Regions from separate parts of the Pseudoduganella sp. jia 12 genome, predicted to be linked through region 2. Evidence: predicted binding sites of a transcription regulator. Region 2 holds the regulator's gene; the other holds the start of a gene.
The links. The regulator FliA, encoded in region 2, starts transcription of late flagellar genes. The targets are predictions, from matches to a motif close to CTAAAGTTTNNNNNNNNNNNGCCGNTA.
Positions count from the first base shown of each region.

Region 1: a site for FliA is predicted at 2,101-2,127, ahead of ACY65G_RS29705 (flagellin N-terminal helical domain-containing protein). Genes of this name have one in related genera too.

Region 1 covers NZ_JBUXKP010000021.1:58,913-66,742, reverse strand. The annotation lists partial or broken gene ACY65G_RS29710 (flagellin N-terminal helical domain-containing protein) at 1-234, opposite strand, end outside; gene ACY65G_RS29705 (flagellin N-terminal helical domain-containing protein) at 544-2,004, opposite strand; gene ACY65G_RS29700 (GGDEF domain-containing protein) at 2,273-3,844, opposite strand; gene ACY65G_RS29695 (response regulator) at 3,983-4,630, opposite strand; gene ACY65G_RS29690 (sensor histidine kinase) at 4,641-6,077, opposite strand; gene greB (transcription elongation factor GreB) at 6,132-6,692, shown strand; gene ACY65G_RS29680 (transposase) at 6,827-7,474, shown strand; gene ACY65G_RS29675 (RelA/SpoT family protein) at 7,524-7,830, opposite strand, start outside.
Region 2 covers NZ_JBUXKP010000012.1:204,223-212,052, reverse strand. The annotation lists gene flgA (flagellar basal body P-ring formation chaperone FlgA) at 1-93, shown strand, start outside; gene flgM (flagellar biosynthesis anti-sigma factor FlgM) at 201-506, shown strand; gene ACY65G_RS24760 (flagella synthesis protein FlgN) at 591-1,061, shown strand; gene motD (flagellar motor protein MotD) at 1,200-1,976, opposite strand; gene ACY65G_RS24750 (flagellar motor protein) at 1,988-2,734, opposite strand; gene ACY65G_RS24745 (RNA polymerase sigma factor FliA) at 2,716-3,447, opposite strand; gene ACY65G_RS24740 (MinD/ParA family ATP-binding protein) at 3,464-4,288, opposite strand; gene flhF (flagellar biosynthesis protein FlhF) at 4,281-5,714, opposite strand; gene flhA (flagellar biosynthesis protein FlhA) at 6,009-7,830, opposite strand, start outside.

The DNA of each region.
Region 1 (7,830 bases), on a different contig from region 2:
AGCGGTTTGCGCCATCGACACGCCGTCGTTGGCGTTGCGGGTCGCTTGCGTCATGCCGCGGATCTGGGAGTTCATGCGGTCGGAGATTGCCAGGCCGGCGGCGTCGTCCTTTGCGCTGTTGATGCGCAGGCCCGAGGACAGGCGTTGCAGCGAAGTCGACAGGGCGCCTTGGGAGCCCGACAGGTTACGTTGCGAATTCAGGGAAGCGATGTTGGTGTTGATGACCGATGCCATGGTGACTCTCCAGACGGTACTGCTGTTGGGCGATTTGCTCGGTAACTTTGGCCCGTCACGCTGTTCTTGTGACGATCAAGCCGCTGTTGTTTCAGGTAACGGTAGCCGTGCGGAAACCTTTAGGGTTTTTTCGTGGGAAATCGAATTTTTTTGAAGAAATACGTGACGATGCTTACTGTTGAGCAGAAATTGGCGGACATCGCCAGCTCGCTCCCTTTTTGCCCAGCGAATGCTTGCGCCAGCGATGATCAAAAAAATCCCCGGCTGGTTGCCCAGCCGGGGATTTGGATGTTTTGCAAGTCGTGCTGATTAACGCAGCAGGCTCATCACGCCGTTCGGCAGCTGGTTTGCCTGGGCCAGCATCGCGGTGCCGGCCTGTTGCAGGATCTGGCCGCGGGTCATGCTCGCGGTTTCCGCTGCGAAGTCGGTGTCGACGATACGGCTCTTCGACGCCGACAGGTTCTCCGTCGTGGTCGACAGGTTCGAGATCGCCGAGGCGAAGCGCGATTGCAGTGCACCGTAGGCGGCGCGCTGGGTATTCACCGTTGCCAGGGCCGCATCGGCGATCTTGATTGCTGCCTGGGCACCCTTGAAGTCCGAGATGTCCAGCGAAGCGACCGATTTCAGCGTCGACGACGTGCTGACGGTACCGGCGCCCGACAGGCCGCTGCTGTCGTCGACCTTGAAGCCGCCTTCCGAGTCGTACTTGATCTGGCCGTTGGCGATCGTGGTCGCGGCGGCTGCCTTCATGTCGTTGCCGCCCGAGTTCAGGGCGCCGTCGGCCTTGTACGTGCTTGCCGTGAGGCTGGTGTTGTCCGTGGCACGGGTGTTCTTCAGGTCGATGTTCGCGCCGCTTGCATGCGTCAGCTTCATGCCCTTGTTGGTGGCATCGTATTCGGCGGTGACACCGGTCTTTGCCGACTGGGCATTGATGGCGTTGATGCCGGCGGCGTAGTCGGCCGCGGTGTCGCCCGTGCCGGAAACGCTGAAGTTGATCTTCACCGCATCGGTGTTGTCGCCTTTCAGTTCGAACGAGTAATCCTGTGCGCCCATCTTGAGCATCATGTCGGTGCTGGCCGAAGCGGTCACGCCGGTGCTGGCGGTCTGTGCATTGACCTTGGCCGCGATCGACTTGGCGGTATCGGCACTGGTGGTGGCGATCGCCGTGCCGCTGCCGCGCACGCCGGACACCGTCACCGAACCGGCGGTAACGCTGGTCGACGAAGCAGCTTGCACGTTGTCTTTTGCCACGTTGTTGTTGCCGTACGTGCTGGTCAGGAAGTTCGTGCCCGAAGCCGAGATCAGCTGGTTGGCATCGGCGCCCACCTGGAAGTGCGCGGTGCCCATGGAACCGTCGAGCAGCGTCTGGCCGTTGAACGAGGTGGTCTGTGCAATACGGTTCAGTTCCGAGCCCAGCTGCGTGACTTCGGTCTGCAGCGCGGCACGGTCCGATGCCGAGTTCGATGCGTTCGACGACTGGACGGCCAGTTCGCGGATACGCTGCAGGATGTCGCCCGACGAGGACAGTGCGCCTTCAGCGGTTTGCGCCATCGACACGCCGTCGTTGGCGTTGCGGGTCGCTTGCGTCATGCCGCGGATCTGGGAGTTCATGCGGTCGGAGATTGCCAGGCCGGCGGCGTCGTCCTTTGCGCTGTTGATGCGCAGGCCCGAGGACAGGCGTTGCAGCGAAGTCGACAGGGCGCCTTGGGAGCCCGACAGGTTACGTTGCGAATTCAGGGAAGCGATGTTGGTGTTGATGACCGATGCCATGGTGACTCTCCAGACGGTACTGCTGTTGGGCGATTTGCTCGGTAACTTTGGCCCGTCACGCTGTTCTTGTGACGATCAAGCCGCTGTTGTTTCAGGTAACGGTAGCCGTGCGGAAACCTTTAGGGTTTTTCGTGGGAAATCGAATTTTTTTGAAGAAATACCGGCCCAATGCTTACTGTTGAGCTCAAATTGCCGGATTTTGCTGAAGTAATAGCAAGAACGCGAAAAGCCCGGTCACGCCGGGCGCATCATGATGAGAAGCAGATCGTTATTCGGCGACGACGACGCGGTTCTTGCCGGTTTTCTTGGCCGTGTACATCGCAGCATCGGCACGCTTGACGAGCGCTTCCTGCTCCTCGCCTTGTCGGCGCAGTGCGACACCGGCAGAGAAGGTAATCAGCAGTTTTTCGTTCTCATGCAGGAAGAAATGGCGGGTCAGTTCGCGTTGCAGCCGGGTCATCGTGGCCACGGCCGCGTCGACCGGCGTTTCTGGCAGCAGGATCAGGAATTCCTCGCCGCCGAAGCGGGCAATCACGTCCATGGAACGCAACGTGTCCTTGACGACCTTGACGAGGTGCTTCAGCGCGCTGTCGCCGGCAATGTGGCCGTAGGTATCGTTGAGCTTCTTGAAATCGTCCAGGTCGAGCACGGCAATGCACAGCGGCGTGCTGCGGCGGTCGGCACGTGCCGTTTCCCGCTCGAACACGTCATCCAGGCCGCGGCGGTTCAGGCTGCCCGTCAGCTGGTCTTCACGCACCAGTTCGCTCATGTGCTGCAACTGCATTTCCAGCGCCTTGATGCGCTCTTCCGCTTCCTGCACTTCCTGGCGCGCGGTGACCATGCTGTCGCGCACCTGCAGCGCCTCGTTCTGCACCACGCGGGTTTCATGCAGCACTTCATCGAGGATATGGTTCAGCTCGGTAATATCGTTCGCGTGGCTGATCTTTTCATTGTAGGCGCCGATCTTCTGGTGGAAGTCGCCCGTCGAGGCGGCCACCTGGCCCAGGCGGTCGATGAACGTCATCACCATGTTCTTCACGGTGGCTTTCACGTCCGCCACGCTGTGCTTGAGCTGGCTTTGCTTGAAGATCACGTCCTTCAGGCTGCGCGTGGCCGCTTCGAGCGCGCGGGCATCCAGCGGGCCGGCGATCAGCGCCTGCACGGTATCGACCTGGCCGCGCAGCCAGGAATCGTCGTCCAGCAATTCGCTGACGTTCTCCAGCAGCAGGCGGAACAGCCGCAGCAGCAATTCCTGCTGCTCGGCCGTGTCGCCATGCTTCAGTTCGATCTGGTAGCACAGCTGTTTCAGCCTCACTGCGATTTCCGACAGGTCGGCCTCGGTATGCGCTTCCTTCGTGGCCGCGCCCAGCGACTCGGCCTCCGCCGCCATGGCCGGGGCGGCGCTCAGCAGCGAGGCAACCGCGAGCGTCAATGTGCGGCTGAGCAGGTCACGCAGCAGGCGCGTCTGTTCTCCCTCGGCCATGGGCGCCAGTTCGATGCCGCCTTTCTTCACGGGGCGGTCGGCCAGTTGCGACAGGGCCTTCGCATACGCATCCCAGTCGCGCGCCTTGACCGCGTGGTTGAACCGGCGGCCGAACTCGGCCAGTTCGCCGGGCTGCTCGCGCAGGCGCGCGGCGAAACGGTTCAGCACATTTTCAGGGCCGGGGTCGGCGGGAACGGCCACCACGGGCGGCGGCGCGGGAATGCCGGCGATTTCGTTGTAGATGTCGCGGTACGCGTCCGGGGTCGGCGCAATGCGGCGCACCGCCAGGCGGCGAAAGGCCTCGCGCGCGATTTCAGCAGGGTTCTGGTCCGCGGAACTGGGTGGTTTGCTCGACATCTGGCTTGCAGCCTTTACAAAGTATTACCGATAGCTTGCATCTTAGAACAATTGCGCATTGTTCGAAGCACGAAGCAGCGGTGCTTATTAGCTTTACTTTCGGAACCAGAAGTTGCTGGATATAAGCTTTGCTCGCGTTTAGTCGATGAGCCCATTTCGGATCGCGTAATGCGTCAGCTCCGCGCTGTTCTTCAATTTCATCTTGACCAGCAGGCGCGCGCGGTATTCGCTGACGGTCTTCACCGACAGCGACAGCTCCTTGGCGATGGCCCCCACTGTCATGCCCGAGGCGATCAGTGTCAGGGTCTGGTATTCGCGGTCGGACAGCGTTTCATGCGGTGCCGCTTCATGGTCTTCGCCGACGTGGTTGGCCAGTTCCTGGGCGAGGGCGGGACTGATGTATTTCATGCCGCCCGCCACCTGCCGGATCGCGTTGACGAGTTCCTTCGGCGCGCTCTGCTTCGTGAGATAGCCGGCCGCGCCGGCCTTCAGGGAGCGGATGGCGTACTGGTCCTCGCGGTGCATCGACAGCATCAGCACGGCCAGGTCCGGCTTTTCCTTCTTGATCTGTTTCAGCACTTCGATGCCGCTGCGGTCGGGCATCGAGATATCGAGCAGCACGACGTGGCAACCCGACTTGCGGAACAGGCGCAGCGCGTCGCTGCCGTTTTCCGCCTCGCCGGACACCACGATATCGCGGGTGTCGGCCAGGATCTGCTTCAGGCCTTCGCGCACGATCGCGTGATCGTCGGCGATGAAGACCTTGATGGCTGCCTTGTCGCTCATATACATCTCATTATGTTATTGCAGCCCGAATTGTAGCCGCTTCCGGCCCATCGCCCGGGCCGGCACGCCGGATCCGGATCGCGACGACCGTGCCGCCGCCGGGCGCGTGCGACAGGTTCAGCGTGCCGCCCAGCGCCCGCGCGCGTTCGGCCATGCCGCGCAGGCCGAAAGAGCCCGGCTTGGCGCGGTCGGTGGAGCGGATGCCGCGGCCGTTGTCGGTGATCTTCACGCCCACATGCGTGCGCGTGCCGTGCAGGCGCACCGCCACGCTGGAAGCGTGCGCGTGCTTGGCGATATTGGTCAGCGCCTCCTGCACGATGCGGAACAGCGCGGTGGCCTGGTCCGGATCGAGTTCCACATCCTTTTCGTTGGAGTGGAACGTGCAGGCCAGGCCCGCCTGCGCGGCGAATTCCTTCACCTGCCACTCGAGCGCGGCGACGAGGCCGAAATCGAGGATCGACGGCCGCAGGTCGAGCGTGATGCGGTGCACGGCGTCGATGGTTCGGTCGGCCAGCTCGTCGACATAGGCCGCCTTCCGGGCCAGCACGTCGTCGCCTTCGGGCAGGCGCGCCGCCAGCATGGCCAGCGCCATCTTGATCGCCGTGAGGTTGCCGCCCAGGTCGTCGTGGATCTCGCGCGCCATGCGCGTGCGTTCCTGTTCCTTGACCTTCTCGATGTGGGCGGTCAGCTCCGCCAGCCGCGCACGGCTGGCCCGCACCTCCAGCTGCTCCAGCTTGCTCTCGGTGATGTTGGTCATGATGCCTTCCCACTGCACTGCGCCGTCCGGCAGCACGTGCGGTGTGGCGCGCAGATTGATCCATTTGACATCCTTCCACGCTTCGATCCAGATGCGGCCTTCCCAGTTCCAGCTCCACAGCGTGGTGGCGGAGGAGGTCATCGAATCGAGGTACGACTGCCGGTCTTCCGGCAGCACCAGCCGCGCGAACTGTTCCGGCTGCGCGGCCAGGTCGGCCGCCGGCAGGCCAAGCAGCGCCTGGCAGCCTTCGCTGAGGTAGGGGAAGGACACGCGGCCATCCTGATCGCGACGGAACTGGTATACCAGGCCGGGCGTGTGCGACACGACGGCGTCGAAGCGCGATTGCACCTGCTGCAGCACGTCGGCCGCCGCTTCGTCTTCGGCGATCGCCAGCACGCAGTCCCTGCCGTCGTGCAGTACCCGCACCAGCCGCAGCGCCACGCGGTAGCCGGTACCGTCTGGCCGCGCCAGCGTGGTGCCGACCGCCGCGCCGCTGGCCAGTGCCGCGTCGAACTGTTCACGGGGCAGGGCAGGCGCGATGGTGGCCAATTCCGCGCCAGCGCTCCTGCCCGTTTGCCGGCTCGCCGCCGGGTTCGCGTCGAGAAGGCGCAGGGTGTGGGGATCGATCAGGAAGAGCTGGGAACGCGTGGCATGCCAGACAGCGTCGTGGCAGGAATGGACAATGCTCATAAATGTGTACAATCGTTCCGTATTGGCAGGATGATACGTGAAACACCACTTCTCATGAACAAAGCTTTTGTTAAAGAAACCGAGCAGGACGATGACGACGACGTCCAGCTGGCACCGCCGATCCCTCCGGGCGCGAAGAACTACATCACGCCGAGCGGCTACCGGCGCATCAAGGACGAGCTGCTGCAGCTGATCGACGTGGACCGGCCGGAAGTGGTGCGCGTGGTGCACTGGGCCGCCTCGAACGGCGACCGCTCGGAAAACGGCGACTACATCTACGGCAAGCGCCGGCTGCGCGAAATCGACCGCCGCATCCGCTTCCTGACGAAACGGCTCGACGTGGCCGAAGTGGTGGACCCGAGCGTGCACCATGGCAGCGACCAGATCTTCTTCGGCGCCACCGTCACCTACAGCAACCAGGATGGCGTGGAAAACACGATCACCATCGTCGGCATCGACGAGTTCGACCCGCTGAAGGGCAAGGTCAGCTGGATCTCTCCCATCGCCCGCACGATCACCAAGGCGCGCGAAGGCGATACCGTCACGCTGCATACGCCGACCGGGGTGGAGGAACTGGAGATACTCGAGGTCAGTTATCCGGCGGCGGACGATTGAAAAGTTGCTCGAAAAATGGGGACGTACCCCATTTTTCGAGCAACTTTTGTAGCGGACGCCAAGGTTGATGACACGCAGTCCACTACCTGAGAGTAGGTGCCAAGATGCAGGTTTCTCGTTTCAGGAGCCTGCAAATGCCACGACATGCCCGACTCGTTCTTGAGGGAGTCCCTCTTCACATCGTCCAGCGTGGGCATAACCGCCAGGTATGCTTTCGAAGAGATGCCGATTATGTTCAGTACATCAGCTGGCTGAAGGAATATGCCAAAGGAGCCGGTTGCGCTATCCATGCTTATGTACTCATGAGTAATCATGTGCATCTGCTAGCCAGCTTTTCGGATGTGGACGGCCCGGCATTGCTAATGAAAGGGCTCGGCCAACGTTATGCCCAGTACTTCAATTGGTGGTATGAGCAGACAGGCGCCGTCTGGGAGGGGAGATATTATTCTTCGCTTGTCGCACAGGATGCCTATCTCATTACCTGCTACCAGTACGTTGAGCTGAATCCGGTGCGAGCTGAAATGGTGTTAGCACCGCAAGACTACAGATGGTCGAGTTACCGGGGCAATGCAGGTTTGCATGAAGACGCGTTGCTAACGCCCCATGTGCTATATGGCAGCCTTGGGTCAAGCTTGGAGGAGCGTCAGCGGAAGTATCGCGATTTATCCATGGAAGCGATCGACGTCGCCACACTGGAAAAGATTAGAGAGGCGATCCGTTCGAACCGCGCTATTGGCTGCACTCCCGGCGTAAGAGGGCGGCCACGCAAGTCAGAGCGATAAATGTTGCTTGAAAAATGGGGTACGTCCCCATTTTTCAAGCAACAAATGCTTATCCCCGCTCGCGGGATACCCGGTTCACGCCAGTCACCTTGCGCACGTTGCGCAGCAGGCCGGCGAGGTGCACGCGGTCCTTTACCTGGATGGTGAAGCGCAGCTGGTGCAGCACGTGGTCGTTGTCCTCGTCCATGCCGACGAAGGTGATGTTGCCGTCGGATTCGCCGATCTCGGCGGCCACGCGGGCGAGGATGCCTTTTTCGTTGTTGATCAGCAGGCGGATGCGGCTGTCGAAGCGGCGGTTCAGTTCCGTGCCCCATTTCACCGCGATCCAGCGGTCCGGTTCCTTCTGGCGCTGGCGC
Region 2 (7,830 bases):
GCGGAGGGCCAGGTGGTGCAGGTGCGCACGCAGGGTGGCAGGAGCGTCAGCGGGATTGCCCGCGCGGGTGGCCAGGTCGAGGTTGCATTCTAAAAAGATTCGACTCTCGCCGCTAAAGTTTGCAATGCGGCAGTCGTTAAGAACTCGTAGACCGGAGTAAAAGCTCGGAGTCAAAGCTCCTACCAGACGAGGAAGATGCTGTGAAAATCAACGATTCAGTAAAAAACGCGGGTGTGCCGGCGGCGTCCACGCCGACCACGAGCAATGCCCGCAACGCCGAAAAAGCGGCGGAAACGGCTTCCACGCAAAAAAATTCGGATAGCGTCAAGCTGTCGGCGCAGGGGCAGGCAATGGCCACCAACAGCAACAGCGGCGTGTTCGACACGAAAAAAGTGGAACGTATCAAGCTGGCCATCGCCGATGGCCAGTTCCAGGTAAACTCGGAGAAAGTGGCGGATGGCCTGCTGGATACGGTCAAGGACCTGCTGCATTCCCGTCAACGGTAGTCAACTTCAGGTAGTCAACCTCAGGTAGCCAACCTCGGGTAGTCAACCTCAAGTAGTCAACCCTATCAACTACGAGGCAAACCCATGCATGACGGCGCCCCGATCCAGAAGCTGCGCGAAGAGCAGCGCCTGATCACCGAACTGCTCGACCTCCTCAAGGACGAGCAGCAGTCGCTGGTGGCTGCCGACATCGACAAGCTGTCCGCGCTGACGCCGCGCAAATCCGAGGTGCTGGCCCGCATGGGCACCCTGGCCAGGGAGCGCCACGAGGCGCTGGGCCAGGCCGGATTCGAAGCGCGCGAAGCCGGCATGGAAACATGGCTGTGCGCCCACGGCACGCCGGACGACAAGGCGCTGTGGAACGAATTGCTCGCGCATACCCGCGAAGCCAAGGAATTGAACCGCCTGAACGGCATGCTGATCAACAAGCAGCTGTCGCACACCCAGGGCGCCCTGCAGGCGCTGCGCCCGCCCAGCCCCGCCGGCAATGTCTATGGCCCGAGCGGCCTGACCGCCACCAGCACCACCGTCTCGCGCGGTTTCCTCGCTGGCTGACCTGCCAAAATCCCGTACATGCGCACCAACCGTGTCAACTGACAGTAGTTGGCGCGCGAACACCGGTGTCTGACACCTTTTCTGGGTGAATCTTCCAGAAAAGGTGTCAGACACCGGTTCTCCACTGCCAACGATTTCCTATTGCGGCGCGGGACCGGTCGGGATTTCCGTTTCCGGATCCGGCACCGCCGACAGGATCGTCACCGCCACGCGCCGGTTGCGGGCGCGGTTGACAGGGTCGTCGTTCGGCGCCACCGGATGGTTGGAAGCATGCCCGACGGCGGTGAGCCGCTCGGGGGCGACGCCGGATTCGATGAACAGCCGCACCACGGTGGCGGCACGCATCGACGACAGTTCCCAGTTCGACGGATAGATGTTGCGCACCGGCTGGTCGTCGGTATGCCCTTCGACCTGCACCGCGTGCGGATCGTTCTTCAGCAGCGATGCCACGGCGGTCAGCGCCTCGCGCGACTCCTCCGTCAACCTGGCTTCGGCGGGATCGAACAGCACGCTGGCATTGATCTCGACGGACACGCCACGGCTGTTCTGCGTGACGCGCACCTTGCCTTCCTTTACCAGCGGCGCCATCGTGGACTGCAGGTCCTGCGCCAGCTTCGTCAGCGACGCGCGTTCCTGCCGCATCATTTCCTGGCGTTTCTTCAGGTTCGGATTCGGGATCGGCTGGTTCAGCACCTCGGTATTGGGCTTGACGTTGGCGCCCTGCCCGCCCAGCGCATCGCCGAGCGCATCGGAGAAGATCCGGTACTTGCCGATGTTGACCGACGAGATCGCATACATCACCACGAAGAACGCGAACAGCAGCGTGATGAAGTCGGAATACGAGATGAGCCAGCGTTCGTGGTTTTCCGGTTCCTCGTCGAACGGGCGGCGCGCACGGCGGTACTGGAAGCTCATGGGGGTGTGTCCTAGTAATCCTGCATCAGCGTGGCGATGCGCTCATCCATGATGCGCGAGAAGTCGCCGCTGGCGATGTCGTGGAAGACGGCGGCGGCGATTTCCTGCTGGTGCACCTGGGCGATGACGATGTTCTTGAGCTTGTTGGCGATCGGGTAGAAGAACAGGTTGGCCAGCCCGACGCCATAGATCGTGGACACGAAGGCCACCGCGATGCCGGGCCCGAGCCGGGAAGGATCGGTGAGGTTTTCCATCACGTGGATCAGGCCCAGCACGGCACCCAGGATGCCGATCGTGGGCGAGTAGCCGGCCGCCGATTCCCAGATGCGCACCGCCTGCCGCTCCGCCGTCTCGAACGCCGTGATCTCCGTATCGAGCAGCTGGCGCAGCTTGTCGGGGTTGATGCCGTCGATCACCATGCGCAAACCCTTGGCCAGGAAGACATTGCGCGCGCCGGTCATGTGGCGTTCCAGCGCCAGCGGCCCTTCGCGGCGGATGGTCTGGTTCCATGCCTGGATATCGCGCGCGAGCAGGATACGGCTGTCCGCCGGGGGCCGGAATACCCACCGCACCATGAGGATGCCGCGCCGCAACGTGGCGGGCCGGGTCTGCAGCAGCACGGCGCCGAACGTGCCGACGACCACGATCGCAAACGCGGCGGGCTGGATCAGCGACGACGGATTGCCGCCTTCCAGTGCCATGCCCACGATCAGGCCGGCCAGCGCCAGCAGCAAACCCGCTACGCTGGACCAGTCCATGCTTGCTCCCGCAACGTGGCGCGCAGCCGGGACACCGCCTGGGTATGCAGCTGCGATACGCGTGATTCGGAAACGCCCATCACGGCGCCGATTTCCTTCAGGTTCAGTTCTTCTTCGTAGTACAGGCCCATCAGCAGCTTTTCACGCGGCGGCAACGCATCGATCGCGTCGATGACGGCCTGGCGGAACCCGGTGTCCATCAGCGAGCGCAGCGGATCGGCTTCGTCGTCCTGTGCATAGCGGTCGAGGAAGCTGTCGCTGCCGTCCTCGTTCTTGAAGTCTTCGTAGTACAGCAGCTGGTGGCCGCCGCCCTCGCCCAGCATTTCCTGGTAAGCCTCGAGGGAGAGCTTGAGGGACTGGGCCACTTCGGATTCGGCGGGCGGACGTCCCAGCTTCTGCTGCAGCAAGGCCATGGCGTTCTCGATCTTGCGCATGTCCTGCCGCAAGCTGCGCGGCACCCAGTCGCTGCTGCGCAATTCGTCGATCATCGCGCCGCGGATGCGCATCACCGCATAGGTTTCAAACTGGGCGCCGTGCGTTTCTTCATAGCGGTTGATCGCGTCGAGCAGGCCGATCATGCCCGCCTGTACCAGGTCATCCACTTCCACGCTGGGCGGCAATTTTGCCTTCATGTGGTGGGCAAGGCGCTTCACGAGGGGCATGTGCTCCGTCAGCAGCGAATCCTTGTTCACCTTCCCTTTGACCGTGTACATATATTTCTATTCTTGTTCAGTGCTGCATAGGGTGGCCGCTCCCCGAAAGATGCGACGGCGTGGCCAGCGCGAACCGCCCCGCCAGTTGACGAAACGCGACCGAGGCACCCGCCAGCGGAAACGCGTCCACCACGGCGCGACCCAGGCGCGCCGCGCGGTGCAGGTATTCATCGGCTGGCACCGAGCCCATCGATACGAGATTCACGGCCAGGTAACGGCTTGCCGCCTGTGCCATATTATCGTAAACGACCCGCGCCTCCCGTTCGGACGCACCGGTGACGACGATGCCGAACGGCCGCCGGCCCAGCTCGTGGTTGAGCCGCTTGATCATCATGTAGGCATTCGTGATCGACGTGGCGCTGTTCGATACCTGCACCACGATTTCCGAGCTGGCCATGACCGGCACCGGGAACGCTTCGCCGTCGAATTCGCCATCCACGAGCACGATGCCGGCCTGCGCGGCCAGCACGTCGAACGCCTTGGCCAGCCGGCGCGCTTCATGCGGGCCGTTGCGGGATTCGCCGCGCGTCATCGATACCACGTTGAAGCCCTGCGGCACTTCATGGATGACTTCATTCAGCGCGCACTCCTGGCGCGCCACGTTCAGCAGGCTGGCACCATTGTCGATGCCCAGCCGCGAGGCCACGCCGTGCGCGCTGGCGCAGGCGTCGACCAGCACCACGTCGTTGCCGGCGCGCGCCAGCGAGGCACCCAGGTTGACGAGCATGGCGCCCTTGTCGTCCTGCGGCGTGGCGGAAAGGAACGTGACGATGCGGGGCCGCGGCGGCCCCGCCAGCATCCGCCGCAGTCCTTCCGCCTGGTCGAAATTGAAGTTAGCCAAGGTGTACCTCGCGCAGTCCATCGTTGCCGGCGGCCGCCATCAGCATCGGCAGCTCGCCATCCGTGTATTCGGATACATCCTTCTTCAGCCGGAACGCCCGCTCCACGAGCTCGGCCGGCTGGGCCAGGTGCAGGTCTTCCGGCACGCGCTGGCCATTCGATACATAGAACAGTTGCAGCTTCTGGCGGATCACGACATCGAGCACGTTGCCCAGCGACGCCGCTTCGTCCAGCTTGGTGATGATGCTGCCGGCAAGGCCGCTGCCCTGGTAGGCGCGCACGACTTCGGTCAGCGTTTCCTGCGTGGACGTGGCGTTCAGACACAGCAGCCGTTTGACGTCGACATCGGTGCCTTGCAGCATGGCCACCTGCTCGGTCACCATCTGGTCGCGCTGGCTGACGCCGACCGTATCGATCAGCACCGTGTGCTTGTTGCGCAGCTCCTTCAGTGCGATCCGTAAGTCGGCCTCATCCTTGACGGAATGTACCATCACGCCAAGGATCTTGCCGTAAATGCGCAGTTGTTCGTGCGCACCGATACGATAGGCATCGGTGGTGATGAGCGCCAGCTTTTCCGGGCCATGGCGCATCACGCAGCGGGCCGCCAGCTTGGCGGTGCTGGTCGTCTTGCCCACGCCGGTGGGGCCCACCAGCGCGAACACGCCGCCACGCTCGATCAGCGCATCCTCGTTGGCCATGGCGCCCACGTTGCGCGCCAGGACGGTGCGGATCCAGCGCGATGCCTCCTCGGCACTGCGGCCGGCCGGCAGCTTGTCCAGCAGGCGGCGCGCGAGCGTGGTGGAAAAGCCCGCCGCCAGCAATTCGCGCAGCACGGCCGCCTTGTGCGGCTCGCGCTGCTGTGCGCTGCCCCACGACAGTTCGGCCAGCTGGGTTTCCATCATGCCGCGCATGGCGCGCAGCTCGCTCATCATGCCGTGCATTTCGGCGGCCGCGTTGGCCTTGGCCGAGTTCACCGCCTCGGCCACCAGCGCCGTGATGCCGGCCATGTCCACCGCGGGCTGCGCAGGCGGCATCGTCTGCTGCACCGCTTGCGGCACGGGCTGCATCGCCTGCGCGAACGGCGCGCGCGGCACCGGTGCCGCCGCCATCGACGGGCGGGCGGCCATCATCGGCTCCGGCGCGGCCGGGCGTGCAGCGGGCGCGGCGGGGCGCTGCATCTGCGGCACTTGCGAGCGCGGCACGGGCGCCGCGGCATAGCCGTCGTCCAGGTCCAGGTGGGGCGCGCCGGGCGGCGCATCGTCGACGGGGCTGACCAGCGACGCGGCATCGTCATTGGCCAATGCCAGGATCTCCACCACGCCATCCATCGGGCGATTCGACAGGATCACCGCATCCGGCCCCAGCGCCTCGCGCACCTTCCGCAGCGCCTCACGCGACGTGGGCGCGGTAAATTTCTTGACGTTCATTGCTGCTCCTGTTCGCCATGCACAGAGTTTTTCTCGATGGTGAAATTATTGACGATGCCGCAGAGTAAGCATCATTTGAACAGGCGGGGAAAAGGGGGGTATTTCGCTGCACGGGAGTCTGATGAGCCCGTGTCCCGTGCCAGGCAGTGGGCCTATAGGCCCACAACACGGGCTCGACAGAACTGATTGCCGGAGAGCCCTACCCCTTTCGACGTACGCAAATTGCGGATGAGGCCGTGTCCTCGTGCCAGGCAGTGGGCCTATAGGCCCACAACACGGGCTCGACAGCAGTTATCAGGTATTCCCCACCAGCGCCGTTACCCGGATCGTCTTCGCTTCCGGGATCTCCGCATGCGACAGCACCTTCAGCTGCGGCAGCGCGCGCCGCAGGAAGCGCGACAGCAGCGGCCGCAGCGGGCCCGGTACCAGCAGCACGGGGTTGACGCCGAGCGCTTCCTGCTGGGCCGACGCTTGCGCGGCCTGCTGGGCGATCGTGTCGGCCAGGCCCGGCTCGATGCCGGCGCCGTCGGCACCGCCCTGTGCCAGCGCCTGCATCAGCAAGCGTTCGAGGCGGTTATCGAGGGTCATCACGGACAGTTCGCCATTGCCGGGGAACAGTTGCTGGACGATCGCCCGGCCCAGCGCGATGCGCACGAGCGACGTGAGCTCGTTCGGATCCTGCGTGTGCACGGTATGTTCGGCAAGCGCCTCGATGATGGTGCGCATGTCGCGGATGTGCACGCCCTCGGACAGAAGGTTCTGCAGCACTTTCTGCAGCGCCGACAGCGAGATCGTCTTCGGCACCAGGTCTTCGGTGAGCTTGGGCGCTTCCTTGCCCAGGTGGTCGAGCAGTGCCTGCACCTCGCCGCGGCCCAGCAGTTCCGCCGCATGCGACGTGATCAGGTGGTTCAGGTGCGTGGCGACGACGGTGCCGGCATCGACCACCGTGTAGCCCATGCCCTGCGCCTGGTCGCGCAGGCTGGCATCGATCCACACGGCCGGCAGGCCGAACGCGGGATCGGTGGTGGCCAGGCCCGGCAGCGTGCCGCTCGCCATGCCCGGGTTGATCGCCAGGTACTGGCCGTTGAACGCTTCGCCCGTGCCCACTTCCACGCCCTTGAGCGTGATGCGGTAGGCGGAGGGCTTCAGTTCCAGGTTGTCGCGGATGTGCACCGGCGGCGCCAGGAAGCCCACTTCCTGGGCGAATTTCTTGCGGATGCCCTTGATGCGCTTGAGCAGCTCGCCGCTCTGCGCCTTGTCCACCAGCGGGATCAGGCGGTAGCCCACTTCCAGGCCCAGCGTGTCGACGGCCAGCACGTCGCTCCACGTGGCTTCCTCGCTCTCGGCCGCCGGGCCGCCCTGCCCGCCCGCTGCCGGGCCGCCTGCCCCCGCGCCCGCGCCGCCGCCGGCACCGCCACCCGGGCTTGCCGGACGGGGCGCGGTGCCGCTTTCCTCCGCCGCCTTGTCGCGCTTCGCCAGCAGGTAGCCGCCACCGGCCAGCGCACCGCCCAGCAGCAGGAACACCAGGTTCGGCATGCCGGGGATCAGGCCCAGGCCGCCGATGATGGCGGCGGTGATGTACATGACCTGCGGCTTGGCGAACAGCTGGCCGACCAGCTGCGAGCCGATATCCTTTTCCGACGCCACGCGCGACACGACCGCGCCGGCCGCCAGCGAGATGATCAGCGATGGGATCTGCGCCACCAGGCCGTCGCCGATGGCCAGCAGCGTGTACGTACGCACGGCGTCGCCGAACGCCATGTCGTGCATGAGCAGCCCCACCAGCAAACCGCCGACGATATTGATGACGGTGACCAGGATGCCGGCCACCGCATCGCCCCGCACGTATTTCGACGCACCGTCCATCGCGCCGTAGAACTCCGCTTCCATCGACACTTCGGCGCGCCGCTGCTTGGCATCGGCCTCGCCGATCAGGCCTGCATTCAGGTCGGCGTCGATCGCCATCTGCTTGCCCGGCAGCGCATCGAGCGCGAAGCGGGCGCCCACCTCGGCGATCCGGCCCGCGCCTTTCGTGACCACCACGAAGTTGATGATGGTGAGGATGATGAACACCACGATACCCACCGTGTAGTTCCCGCCGATCAGGAAGTGGCCG